4 regions of the Pseudomonas reactans genome follow, and region 4 is predicted to be linked to each of the others. Evidence: predicted binding sites of a transcription regulator. Region 4 holds the regulator's gene; each other region holds the start of a gene.
The links. Region 4 encodes sigma-54, which starts transcription at its own class of promoters, with help from an activator protein. Its sites were predicted from a motif close to ANTGGCATNNANNTTGCTNT; they were not measured.
Positions count from the first base shown of each region.

Region 1: the regulator sigma-54 is predicted to act here: its motif matches at 1,534-1,553, upstream of glnK (P-II family nitrogen regulator).
Region 2: the regulator sigma-54 is predicted to act here: its motif matches at 1,788-1,807, upstream of glnA (type I glutamate--ammonia ligase).
Region 3: the regulator sigma-54 is predicted to act here: its motif matches at 2,034-2,053, upstream of HX793_RS09730 (circularly permuted type 2 ATP-grasp protein).

Region 1 is NZ_JACAQP010000004.1:87,801-90,997, reverse strand. It holds gene HX793_RS03825 (ammonium transporter) at 1-952, opposite strand, end outside; gene glnK (P-II family nitrogen regulator) at 987-1,325, opposite strand; gene HX793_RS03815 (accessory factor UbiK family protein) at 1,748-2,008, shown strand; gene HX793_RS03810 (YifB family Mg chelatase-like AAA ATPase) at 2,218-3,197, shown strand, end outside.
Region 2 is NZ_JACAQP010000006.1:209,716-212,912, reverse strand. It holds gene thiI (tRNA uracil 4-sulfurtransferase ThiI) at 119-1,573, opposite strand; gene glnA (type I glutamate--ammonia ligase) at 1,908-3,197, shown strand, end outside.
Region 3 is NZ_JACAQP010000007.1:154,421-157,617, forward strand. It holds gene HX793_RS09725 (alpha-E domain-containing protein) at 1-448, opposite strand, end outside; gene HX793_RS09730 (circularly permuted type 2 ATP-grasp protein) at 451-1,860, opposite strand; gene HX793_RS09735 (hypothetical protein) at 2,213-2,758, shown strand; gene HX793_RS09740 (hypothetical protein) at 2,829-2,990, shown strand; gene HX793_RS31220 (hypothetical protein) at 3,002-3,136, shown strand; gene HX793_RS09745 (LysR family transcriptional regulator) at 3,140-3,197, opposite strand, start outside.
Region 4 is NZ_JACAQP010000005.1:233,813-237,009, forward strand. It holds gene rapZ (RNase adapter RapZ) at 1-495, opposite strand, end outside; gene ptsN (PTS IIA-like nitrogen regulatory protein PtsN) at 498-962, opposite strand; gene hpf (ribosome hibernation-promoting factor, HPF/YfiA family) at 973-1,278, opposite strand; gene HX793_RS05460 (RNA polymerase factor sigma-54) at 1,354-2,847, opposite strand; gene lptB (LPS export ABC transporter ATP-binding protein) at 3,033-3,197, opposite strand, start outside.

The DNA.
Region 1 (3,197 bases), on a different contig from region 4:
CTGCGGCTGGGGTGATAGCAACCAGGCCAGCGACTACGCCCGAGGCAATGCCCAGTGCGCTTGGCTTACCGTGGGTGATCCACTCGGCGAACATCCAGCCCAGCGCCGCAGCAGCGGTAGCGATCTGGGTGACCAGCATCGCCATGCCGGCAGTGCCGTTGGCCGCAGCCGCGGAGCCTGCGTTGAAGCCAAACCAGCCGATCCACAGCATCGCCGCGCCGATCAGGGTGTAACCCAGGTTATGCGGAGCCATCGGGGTGGTCGGGAAGCCTTTGCGCTTGCCGAGCACGATGCACGCCACCAGGCCAGCCACACCGGCGTTGATATGCACCACGGTGCCGCCGGCGAAGTCCAGCACGCCCCAGTCCCACATCAGGCCACCGTTGCCGCTCCACACCATGTGCGCGATCGGCGCGTAGACCAGGGTGAACCAGATCGCCATGAAGATCAGCATCGCAGAGAACTTCATACGCTCAGCGAAGGCACCGACGATCAGCGCCGGGGTGATGATGGCGAACGTCATCTGGAAGGTGATGAACACGGCTTCCGGAAACAATGCCGCAGGGCCGGTGATGCTGGCCGGAGTCACGCCCGCCAGGAACGCCTTGCCCATGCCGCCGAAGAAGGAATTGAAGTTGACCACACCCTGTTCCATACCGGTGGTATCGAACGCGATGCTGTAGCCGTAGACGACCCAGAGGATGCTGATCAGGCCGGTGATCGCGAAACACTGCATCATCACCGACAGAATATTCTTTGAGCGGACCATGCCGCCGTAGAACAGCGCCAGGCCAGGGATGGTCATGAACAGCACCAAAGCGGTGGCGGTCAGCATCCAGGCGGTGTCGCCGGAATTGAGGACTGGAGCAGCCACTTCGTCTGCCGCCATGGCCAGGCTTGGCATTACGATGGACAACAGGGCTCCGAGCCCTGCGAATTTACGCAGAGTCATATTGTTTTCTCCTGGGGCGTTGGGGTTTGGCGGCTTAGATTGCGTCGGTATCGGTTTCGCCGGTACGGATGCGAATAGCCTGTTCCAGATTGACCACGAAGATCTTGCCGTCACCGATCTTGCCGGTGTTGGCGGCCTTGGTTATCGCCTCGATAACCCGATCAAGATCCTTGTCGTCAATGGCGACATCAATCTTCACCTTCGGCAGGAAATCGACCACGTATTCCGCGCCGCGATACAGCTCTGTATGACCCTTCTGCCGACCGAAGCCTTTGACCTCAGTAACGGTAATGCCCTGCACGCCGATCTCGGACAACGACTCGCGCACATCGTCCAACTTGAACGGCTTGATGATGGCAGTGACTAGCTTCATGAAAACTCTCTCCCGAATTGGTGGACTTGCCCCAGGAAAACAAACCCGTCTCAAGTCTAAGCGCAGTGCCTGGCTTTGTAACGCGTCGTCGCCTCGGCATTTGCCTTTGCGACGCCCGCGAACCACTGGTGACGAAACCTGTACCCCTGATCCGTCGGCGCACTGCATTCGTCACAGCGACTGCATCAGTGCATGGGTCATGATCGTCTAAGCAGAAACCTTGCCAGCTCCGTAAAAACCACTGAAATCAGTCCTTTGCCCACTTATGCCCACCTGCCGGGCATTTGGAGGGTGGCAATGCGCACAAAAACAGTGCGCCGCCGCCCGACCCTCTGCGCGAAAAGCGTGCGCCCGCCGTCGTGAAAAAGACTATAGACGCTGCGTGATACACTGCTGGCCAACAGTTTTCCGGAATATTTCCCATGCTCGCGCCCAAAGACCTCCTCGACGCCCTGAGCGGCCACGCCTCTCGCCTGTTCAGCGGTGACACGCCGTTGCCCCGCAATGAAATCGAAAGCCAATTCAAGGCATTGCTGCAAAGCGGGTTCAGCAAACTCGACCTGGTGAGCCGGGAAGAGTTTGATAGCCAGATGGTGGTGCTCGCCCGCACGCGTGCGCGGTTGGAAAGCTTGGAAGCAAAAGTCGCTGAGCTGGAAGCGCGTTTAAACCCACCCGCCGAATAAAAACTCCCTTGCTCGCGAAGAACCCGAGAGCGCCGCATCAAACCAGATTCGCTGCGTTATCGTTGACGATCTTCGCGAGCAAGCTCGCTCCTACAGTTGGTTCTCCATAGCTGTGGATACGTTCTGTAAAACCTCCCCTGCTTCGCTTTTCCCCACCTCGTCTACCCTTGAAAAACCGCAGGAAGCGGCCCTCTTTTCAAGGAACGAGCATGTCCCTCGCCATCGTCCACAGCCGCGCCCAGATTGGCGTGGAAGCCCCCGCCGTCACCGTCGAAGTGCACATGGCTAATGGTCTGCCGTCGCTGACACTGGTGGGTTTGCCGGAAACGGCGGTCAAGGAAAGCAAGGACCGGGTGCGCAGCGCCATTCTCAATTCTGCGCTGCAATACCCTGCCCGCCGCATCACGCTGAACCTGGCGCCCGCCGACCTGCCCAAGGACGGCGGGCGTTTTGACCTGGCGATTGCCCTGGGAATCCTGGCGGCCAGCGTGCAGGTGCCGGCGTTGATGCTCGACGACGTGGAATGCCTGGGAGAACTGGCACTGTCCGGCGAAGTGCGGGCAGTGAAAGGCGTGTTGCCGGCGGCCTTGGCGGCACGCAAGGCCGGGCGCACCGTGATAGTGCCGCGCGCGAATGCCGAGGAAGCTTGCCTGGCGTCGGGGTTGAAAGTGATCGCGGTGGATCATTTGCTGCAGGTGGTGGCTCACCTGAATGGACATCAGCCTATCGAGCCCTACAAATCCGATGGTTTGCTGTATCTGAACAAGCCTTACCCGGACTTGAGCGAAGTACAGGGCCAGCTCGCTGCCAAGCGCGCACTGCTGATTGCCGCGGCGGGGGCGCATAACCTGCTGTTCAGCGGCCCGCCCGGCACCGGCAAGACCTTGCTCGCCAGTCGGCTGCCGGGTTTATTGCCACCGTTGAGTGAGCAGGAAGCCTTGGAAGTGGCTGCGATTCAGTCGGTTGTCAGCCTGGCGCCCTTGAGCCACTGGCCCCACAGGCCGTTTCGCCAGCCGCACCATTCAGCGTCGGGCCCGGCGTTAGTAGGGGGCGGGTCAAAGCCGCAACCGGGAGAAATTACCCTCGCCCACCACGGCGTGTTGTTCCTGGATGAATTGCCAGAGTTCGACCGCAAAGTGTTGGAGGTACTGCGCGAACCACTGGAATCAGGGCATATCGTAATCTCCCG
Region 2 (3,197 bases), on a different contig from region 4:
TTCGGTGTGCTGACAGGTCGTGGCAGCGATTAACAGTAGAGTCAGGCCTTGCCGTTACAGCTTGACGGCAGAGTCGGGGGGCCGGTGACGCAGGCCACAGGCAAACAGCCCCGGGCTCTTAGCTCGGTCGATAAACGCGCACATTGGCATGCCCCTCACTGAGCAAATGGTGGGCATGCAGGCGACTCATCACGCCTTTGTCGCAATACAGCAGGTACTGACGGCTGTTATCCAGTTCCTTGAAACGCGCGTTCAATGCATAGAACGGCAGCGTTTGTACGTCGATGCCAGGAATTTCCAGCGGCTCATCTTCAGCGGCATCCGGGTGACGGATGTCGACGACGATCTGGCCGGCCAGGGCTTCGCTGACTTCTTCGATCTTCACATCCTGGCCCAGTTCGTCGATTACGCGATCGATCGGGACCAGTTTGGCGTTCTCGAGCGCACGCTCCAGAATCGCCATGTCGAATTCTTTCTCTTCATGCTCCACGCGATGACGCTTGGCGTGGGTCTTGGGGTTTACCGAGATGACCCCGCAGTACTCGGGCATGTGCTTGGCGAAGTCGGCGGTGCCGATTTCTTCTGCCAGGTCGATGATGTCCTGCTTGTGGCTGGCGATCAGCGGGCGCAACACCAGCTTCTCAGTAACGCAGTCGATGATCGACAGGTTCGGCAGCGTCTGGCTGGACACCTGGGAGATCGCCTCGCCAGTCACCAGCGCGTCGATCTGCAAGCGGTCGGCAATCTGCGACGCGGCGCGCAACATCATACGCTTCAATACCACGCCCATATGACCGTTATCGACTTTGCCGAGAATTTCGCCCAGCACTTCCTCGAACGGTACGCTCACAAATAGCACGCGTTGGGAGCTGCCGTACTTCTTCCAGATAAAGTGCGCGACTTCCATCACGCCCAATTCGTGTGCACGCCCGCCCAGGTTAAAGAAGCAGAAGTGGCTCATCAGGCCACGGCGCATGATCTGGTAAGCGGCAACCGTGGAATCGAAACCACCGGACATCAAGACCAGGGTCTGTTCCAGGGCGCCCAGCGGGTAGCCGCCGATGCTGTTGTGCTGGCTGTGGATGACAAACAACCGTTGGTCGCGAATTTCCATGCGCACTTCAATTTGCGGCGCTTTCAGGGAAATTCCGGCGGCGCCGCACTCGCGACGCAGCTTGCTGCCGACGTATTTCTCGACATCCATGGAGCTGAAAGTGTGCTTGCCGGCACGCTTGCAGCGCACCGAAAAGATCTTGCCTTCCAGCTCACTGCCGTAGTGCTGTTTGCACTTCTCGGTGATGTCGTCGAAGTCGCCCAGCGGGTACTCATCCACCTGCAGGAAATGCGCGATGCCAGGCATGCAACTCAGGCGCTCGGTCATGTCCTTCAAGGCTTTGGGCTCGGTGACGCGGGTTTCCAGCTCGAGGTTGTCCCACACGCCGTTCACCACCACAGCCGGGTCCAGATCGCGGAGCACGGCACGGATGTTCTTGGCCAATTGACGGATGAAACGCGTCCGTACCGGTCGGCTTTTGATGGTGATCTCGGGGAAGACTTTAACGATTAATTTCATGGAAACAGCGCGCGCCGGGCCTGCTGAAAAAGGGGGGCGCGGATTATAGCGGAAATCGCTCAAGGTTTAACCAGTTAATATGCATCGCAAGCGCAACGCACTAAAGAGGTGCATTTATGCGCCTTTGCGCTACATTGCGGTGCGCTATTTTTGGGCTTTTGTCGCAATGCACCTTTATAGGGGCGTTTTTGGAGCAGAAAACCCATGTTGGCGCACTGGCATGCAATTTGCTCTCTTGTGAGGCAGGTTGCCATGGCGGACTATCCGCGCCGGCATCACCCACATTCTAAGGGCTAACTCCACTACCCCAGCCCGAAGCCACCCGGAGGACACTATGTCGAAGTCGGTTCAACTCATCAAAGATCATGACGTTAAATGGATTGATCTGCGCTTCACGGACACCAAAGGCACTCAGCACCACGTGACCATGCCGGCTCGCGACGCGCTGGATGAAGCTTTCTTCGAAGAAGGCAAAATGTTCGACGGTTCCTCCATCGCTGGCTGGAAAGGCATCGAAGCCTCCGACATGATCCTGATGCCGGACGACAGCACTGCCGTACTCGACCCGTTCACCGAAGAGCCGACCCTGATCCTGGTATGCGACGTGATCGAGCCTTCGACCATGCAAGGCTACGACCGCGACCCACGTGCGATCGCCAAGCGTGCCGAGGAATACCTGAAGTCCACCGGTATCGGTGACACCGTATTCGTAGGCCCAGAGCCAGAATTCTTCATCTTCGACCAAGTGAAGTTCAAGTCCGACATCTCCGGTTCCATGTTCAAGATCTACTCCGAACAAGGCTCCTGGATGTCCGACCAAGACGTGGAAGGCGGCAACCATGGCCACCGTCCAGGCATCAAAGGTGGCTACTTCCCAGTTCCGCCGTTCGACCACGACCACGAAATCCGTACCTCCATGTGCAACGCCATGGAAGACATGGGCCTGGTCATCGAAGTGCACCACCACGAAGTGGCCACTGCCGGTCAGAACGAAATCGGTGTGAAGTTCAACACCCTGGTTGCCAAGGCTGACGAAGTTCAAACCCTGAAGTACTGCGTACACAACACTGCCGTAGCTTACGGCCGTACCGCTACCTTCATGCCGAAGCCTCTGTACGGCGATAACGGTTCGGGTATGCACGTTCACCTGTCCATCGCCAAAGATGGCAAGAACACCTTCGCTGGCGAAGGTTATGCCGGCCTGTCCGACACTGCCCTGTACTTCATCGGCGGTATCATCAAGCACGGTAAGGCCCTGAACGGCTTCACCAACCCGTCGACCAACTCCTACAAGCGTCTGGTCCCAGGTTTCGAAGCCCCGGTAATGCTGGCCTACTCGGCGCGTAACCGTTCCGCTTCGATCCGTATTCCTTACGTGTCCAGCCCTCGCGCTCGCCGTATCGAAGCTCGCTTCCCGGATCCAGCAGCCAACCCGTACCTGGCCTTCGCAGCCCTGGTAATGGCCGGCCTGGACGGTATCCAGAACAAGATCCACCCAGGCGACGCCGCCGACAAAAACTTGTACGACCTGCCGCCTGAAGAGGCCAAAGAGATCCCACAAGTGTGCGGCAGCCTGAAAGAAGCCCTGGAAGAGCTGGACAAGGGTCGTGCGTTCCTGACCAAA
Region 3 (3,197 bases), on a different contig from region 4:
TCGCTCCCCGGAACAGGTGCGAACGCTGCTTGACCCAGTCACAGAAATGGCTGATGCCATGCCGCGCCAAGCCGCCGGCGGCGATGCTGCGCATTTCGAGCCAGGTGGCGTTGAGGTTTTCCCACATGTCGGCGGTGATGCGCCCGCGTACCGCATGGGCATTGCCGCGAGCGGCGCGCAGGCAGTTGTAGATGCTCGCGGGGTTTTCTTCGTCGAGGGCAAAAAAGTGCAGCATGCGCTCGGCGTCTAGCTGTTTATGACGTTCCAGGTAGCTGTCGAGGGTGCCGCTGCTGAGCAACGACATGGCCAGCTCATCCAGCCCGTCACTGCGCCCGGCCTGGGGCATCAACGACAGGGAATAACTGACTTCGAGCATGCGCGCCAGGTTCTCGGCGCGTTCCAGGTAACGGGACATCCAGTACAAATCTGCGGCGGTTCTACTCAACATACTCAGCCCTCCACCACCCAGGTGTCCTTGGTTCCGCCGCCTTGCGACGAATTGACGATCAACGAGCCTTCCTTCAGCGCCACGCGGGTGAGGCCACCGGGCACCAGGCGGGTTTCCTTGCCTGAGAGTACAAAGGGCCGCAGGTCGATATGCCGTGGGGCGATGCCGTTTTCGACAAAGGTCGGGCAGGTGGACAGGCTCAGGGTCGGCTGGGCGATGTAGGCGTGGGGCCTGGCCTTGATGCGTTGGCGGAAATCCTCGATCTCGGCGGCGCTGGAGGCCGGACCGACCAGCATGCCGTAGCCGCCGGAGCCCTGGGTTTCCTTGACCACCAGTTCCGGCAGGTTGGCCAGCACGTGGGACAGTTCATCCGGCTTGCGGCACTGGAAAGTCGGTACGTTCTGTAACACCGGTTCTTCATCCAGGTAGAAACGGATCATTTCCGGCACATAGGGGTAGATCGATTTGTCGTCGGCTACGCCGGTGCCAATCGCGTTGGCCAGCACCACATTGCCGGCGCAATAGGCGGCGACCAGGCCGGGAACCCCGAGCATCGACTCCGGGTTGAAGGCCTTGGGGTCGAGGAAAGCGTCGTCGATACGCCGGTAGATCACATCTACCGGCTTGGGGCCGTCGGTGGTGCGCATGAACACCTTGAGGTCCTGCACGAACAGGTCCGCGCCCTCTACCAACTCAACGCCCATTTCACGGGCCAGGAACGCATGTTCAAAGAACGCGCTGTTGAAGCGGCCTGGCGTCAGCACCACCACGTTAGGGTTGTCCAGGCGGCTTGAGCTTTTCAGGGTCTTGAGCAGCAGGTTGGGGTAGTGGTCCACCGGCGCGATACGTTGCTTGGCGAACACCTCGGGGAAGAGGCGCATCATCATCTTGCGGTCTTCGAGCATGTAGCTCACGCCGCTGGGGGTGCGCAGGTTGTCTTCAAGCACGTAGTAGGTGCCGTCACCGTCGCGCACCAGGTCCACGCCGGAAATGTGCGAATAGATGTCGCGGTGCAGGTCCAGGCCGACCATGGCTTTCTGGTAACCCTCGTTGCCCAGCACCTGCTCCGCTGGAATGATCCCGGCCTTGATGATGCGCTGGTCGTGGTAGATGTCGGCGAGGAACATGTTCAGCGCGTTGACGCGCTGGATACAGCCGCGTTCGATCACGCTCCACTCACTGGCGGGGATGCTGCGCGGGATGATGTCGAAGGGGATCAGGCGCTCGGTGTCTTGCTCGTCGCCATACAGTGTGAAGGTGATCCCGGCGCGGTGGAACAGCAAATCGGCTTCACGGCGACGCTGGGCCAGCAGTTCCGGCGGCGTATTCGCCAGCCAGCGGGAAAAATCCTGGTAATGCGCACGGCATACGCCGTTTGCGTCATTCATTTCATCAAAGAAAGATCGAGCCATTCCAGTACCTTGTCAGTGCCGAGAGGAACAGAGGTGGCACTGCCGTTTCAAAAAACGCATTTTTTATGAGCCCGTGGCGGTGGGTGCCAATGGGCCTGGTCCTTACTTTCTTATGGGGTCGGCTCTGGGTCGGGGGGTAACCAATGCTCCTGTATCCGGGCAGATGAATGGATAAAGCAATGCTTGTGCCGGAATACCGCAAACCCTCCATTTGTTGGGCAGGGGCCTATTCAAACGGGCCGGCGCTCCCATTCATGGGGCTACCCATGCTCCGATTTGGTGCATGAACAAACTTGAACTTCACCCACCCCCGATTCTTCTAACGGCACACGAACCTGCATGGAGCACCGCCGTGCCCAGAATCATCTCACCGCAAACCCCGGAATCGAGCCTGCCCGATCACAGCGAGCACAACGCCAAGATCTTCGGTTCGCCCAAGGACCGCCTCGACTTTTACCGGCGCGAAATCCAGTACGAAACCACCATCCTCGCCAACCGCACTGACGCCTACCTCACCGCGCAGTCGTTCCTGGTGATCGCCTTTGTGTCGGGCATGGGCAACCTCAACCCCGAGTGGGGCAAGTTGTTCACCGTGGTGGTGCCGATCTTCCTCGCGGCGCTGGGCATCCTCAGCTCCCTCAACGCCTGGCCAGGGATCCGCGCGGCGTATGACATCATCGATCACTGGCACTTTAAGCAAAGCGAGCTGTTGCGCAGCGAGCCGGTGATGGGCATGGCGTACGACGAATCGCCGCTGTTTTCCGAGATGGAGTCGTCGCACAAGGGCTACCGCAAGTCGCTGCTGTTCTCCATGCGCGCGCCGTGGCTGTTCATGGTGTTCTGGGTACTGCTCGCCACTTATGCGTTCTACATCCAGGTCGACAATCCAGGGTCGTAAGCCGATGGAACTTCATCACCCCGGGCATGACCTTAACTCTACCCAGGCGACATTTTCCGAGAGGTAAGCCATGAGCACAGACAAACAACCCGCCACCGGTGCCGATGCGCCCAAAGATCCGGTGCCAGCAAAAGATCCCAAGGCCAAGGAAAACGACTACAGTCCAGACTTCAAGCCCAAGCCTGAGCCCAAGCCTGAAACCGATGCCGATATCGACACCCAAGGCGGTTAGAGGAGACGGTCATGTCCAAAGAACTCGACGATGAACTCAACGATCCCGGTAATGAAGACCCCGGTTCATTGATGGACGATGCAGAAGTGCCGCTCAACGATCTGGATGAAGCGGCGGATGTGGGCAATACCGAAAACCAGGACTGAACCTCACCCGATCATGTGTGAGCCAATGGTTTTCATCCGGATCATATCCATCAATTGCCGC
Region 4 (3,197 bases):
CGTACCCGGCTCCGGCTGGTTCAGAAGGCGCAGCTTGATGGCATCGCGCAACTGGTACAGGTTGAGGCTGGTGGTGTTGATCTTGAGGTCGGCGAGGTCAATGATCGGCCCCAGCAGCTTGGTTTCGTCTTCGATGGCTTCCGCCAGGGAGCGATGAGGGCTGCTGAGGGGGTGACGCCGGCGGGTTTCCGAAAATCGCTTGAGCAGCGTCTCTTCGTCGGCATCCAAGTAAAGCACGTCGCAATGAATGTGCTTGGCCCGCACTTCCTCGAGTAATTGCGGGAAACGCTCAAGGTGGCTGGGCAGGTTGCGGGCGTCAATCGAGACGGCGACCAGCGGTTGCGCCAGTTCGGTGTGAATCAACGCGCGTTCCGCCAATTCCGGCAGCAGGCCGGCGGGCAGGTTGTCGATGCAATAGAAACCGTTATCCTCAAGTACGTTGAGGGCGGTGCTTTTACCCGAGCCGGAGCGGCCGCTGACGATGATCAAACGCATGATTACTGCCCGTTCTGTTCATCCAGGACAACCTGGTACAGCGCCTCATTGCTGCTGGCACTGCGCAGTTTGTCGCGTACTTCCTTGCGGTCGAGCATGCTGGCGATCTGCCGGAGCAGTTCCAGGTGCGCATCGGTGGCGGCTTGCGGGACCAGCAGCACGAACAGCAGGTCAACCGGGGCGCCGTCGATCGCATCGAAATCGATGGGAGCTTCCAGGTGCAGCAGGGCGCTGACGGGGGTTTCGCAGCCCTTGAGACGGCAGTGAGGAATGGCGATGCCGTTGCCAAAACCGGTGGAACCGAGTTTTTCACGGGCAATCAGCGCATCGAAGACATCTTGCATCTCCAGATCCGGCACTTCGCGCGCGATCAGGTTGGCAATTTGTTCGAGGGCTTTCTTTTTGCTGCCGCCCGGCACGTTCACGAGGGAACGGCCGGGGGTCAGGATGGTTTCAAGTCGGATCATGGGGGGAGATTTAACGACCTGTACCTTGCATCAGGTGCAGATTCTTTTCCTTATGCTTTATGAGTTGGCGGTCCAGCTTGTCGTAGAGCGAGTCGATCGCCGCGTACATGTCTTCATGCTCCGCATTGGCGACGAGCTTTGCATTCGGTACGTGCAGGGTGGCCTCGATTTTCTGCTTGAGCTTATCGACCTCCATGATGACCTGCACGTTGGTGATCTTGTCAAAATGCCCTGCCAGCTTGTTCAGCTTGCTTTCGGTGTATTCGCGCAGGGGTTTGGTGACTTCCAGCTGGTGTCCACTGATGTTGACTTGCATACAGCTTCTCCTTCGTTGCCAGTGCATAAAGCGGCAGGCAAAAGCGCCTGCCACTGGAACGCTGTGGCCCGCCCGTCACATCAAACGCTTACGCTCGCTGGAAGGCGCGATCCCGAGGGACTCGCGGTACTTGGCGACGGTTCGACGGGCGACCTGAATGCCTTGTGCCTCCAGTAAACCAGCGATCTTACTGTCACTCAATGGCTTTTTCTGATTTTCCGCGGCAACCAGTTTTTTGATGATCGCGCGGATCGCCGTGGACGAGCATTCACCGCCTTCGGAGGTGCTGACGTGGCTGGAGAAAAAGTATTTCAGTTCATAAATACCCCGTGGGGTATGCATGAATTTCTGCGTGGTGACCCGGGAAATCGTCGACTCGTGCATGCCGACTGCTTCGGCGATGTCATGCAGTACCAGCGGTTTCATCGCTTCGTCGCCGTATTCCAGGAAGCCGCGCTGGTGCTCGACAATCTGGGTGGCCACTTTCATCAGGGTTTCGTTGCGGCTTTGCAGGCTCTTGATGAACCAGCGGGCTTCTTGCAACTGGTTGCGCATGAAGGTGTTATCGGCACTGGTATCGGCGCGGCGTACGAAACCGGCATATTGCGGGTTGACGCGCAGGCGTGGCACCGATTCCTGGTTCAGTTCAACCAGCCAGCGCTCGTTGTCCTTGCGCACGATCACGTCAGGCACCACGTATTCGGCTTCGCTGGACTCGATTTGCGAACCCGGGCGCGGGTTGAGGCTCTGTACCAGCTCGATGACCTGGCGTAGGTCGTCTTCCTTGAGCTTCATACGGCGCATCAACTGGCTGTAGTCGCGACTGCCCAGTAGGTCGATGTAATCGGTGACCAGGCGCTGGGCCTCTGCGAGCCAGGGGGTTTTGGCCGGCAGTTGGCGCAATTGCAGCAGCAGGCATTCGCTCAGGGTTCGCGCGCCGATCCCGGCAGGCTCGAATTGCTGGATGCGGTGCAGGACGGCTTCGATCTCGTCCAGCTCGATATCCAGTTCCGGGTCGAAGGCCTCAAGAATCTCTTCGAGCGTCTCGTCTAGATAACCCTGGTTGTTGATGCAGTCGATCAGGGTCACGGCGATCAGGCGATCGGTGTCCGACATCGGCGCCAGGTTCAGTTGCCACAGCAGGTGGCTCTGCAGGCTTTCACCGGCGGAGGTGCGGGTGGTGAAGTCCCACTCGTCATCGTCATTGCTGGGCAGGCTGCTGGCGCTGGTCTGGTAGACGTCTTCCCAGGCCGTGTCGACGGGAAGTTCGTTGGGGATGCGTTCATTCCATTCGCCTTCCTCAAGGTTATCCACCGTAGGGGCGGTTTCCTGATAGGAGGGTTCCTGCACGTCGGAATTGGGTTTTTGCTCGATGTTATCGGCCAGCGGGTCTGCGTTATCGAAGTCGTCGCCTTCTTCCTGGCGTTCGAGCATCGGATTGGACTCCAGGGCCTCCTGGATTTCCTGTTGCAGGTCCAGGGTCGACAATTGGAGCAGGCGGATGGCCTGTTGCAGCTGCGGTGTCATCGTCAGCTGCTGGCCCATTCTCAGGACTAGCGATGGTTTCATGGCAGGGGCTTAACACCTTATTCGCCGGCGCAATGCGCCATCCACGACAGGGCGCGTGAGCGCCAAACATAAGCAAATTATATGCCTGATGTCGGGTGCTTTGCCTAGAGCGCGGTAACAATAAAAATCCGGAGGTTTTCATTGACTCCCGCGCACCTCGGCAAACGGCCGTGACACCACGGTGTTTACAGGCGGAACTCGTGACCCAGGTACACTTCCTTGACCAGTTCGTTGGCCAGGATGGTGGCGGAATCGCCTTCGGCGATCAGTTGGCCATCGTTGACGATATACGCGGTTTCGCAGATATCGAGGGTTTCACGGACGTTGTGGTCAGTGATCAGCACGCCAAT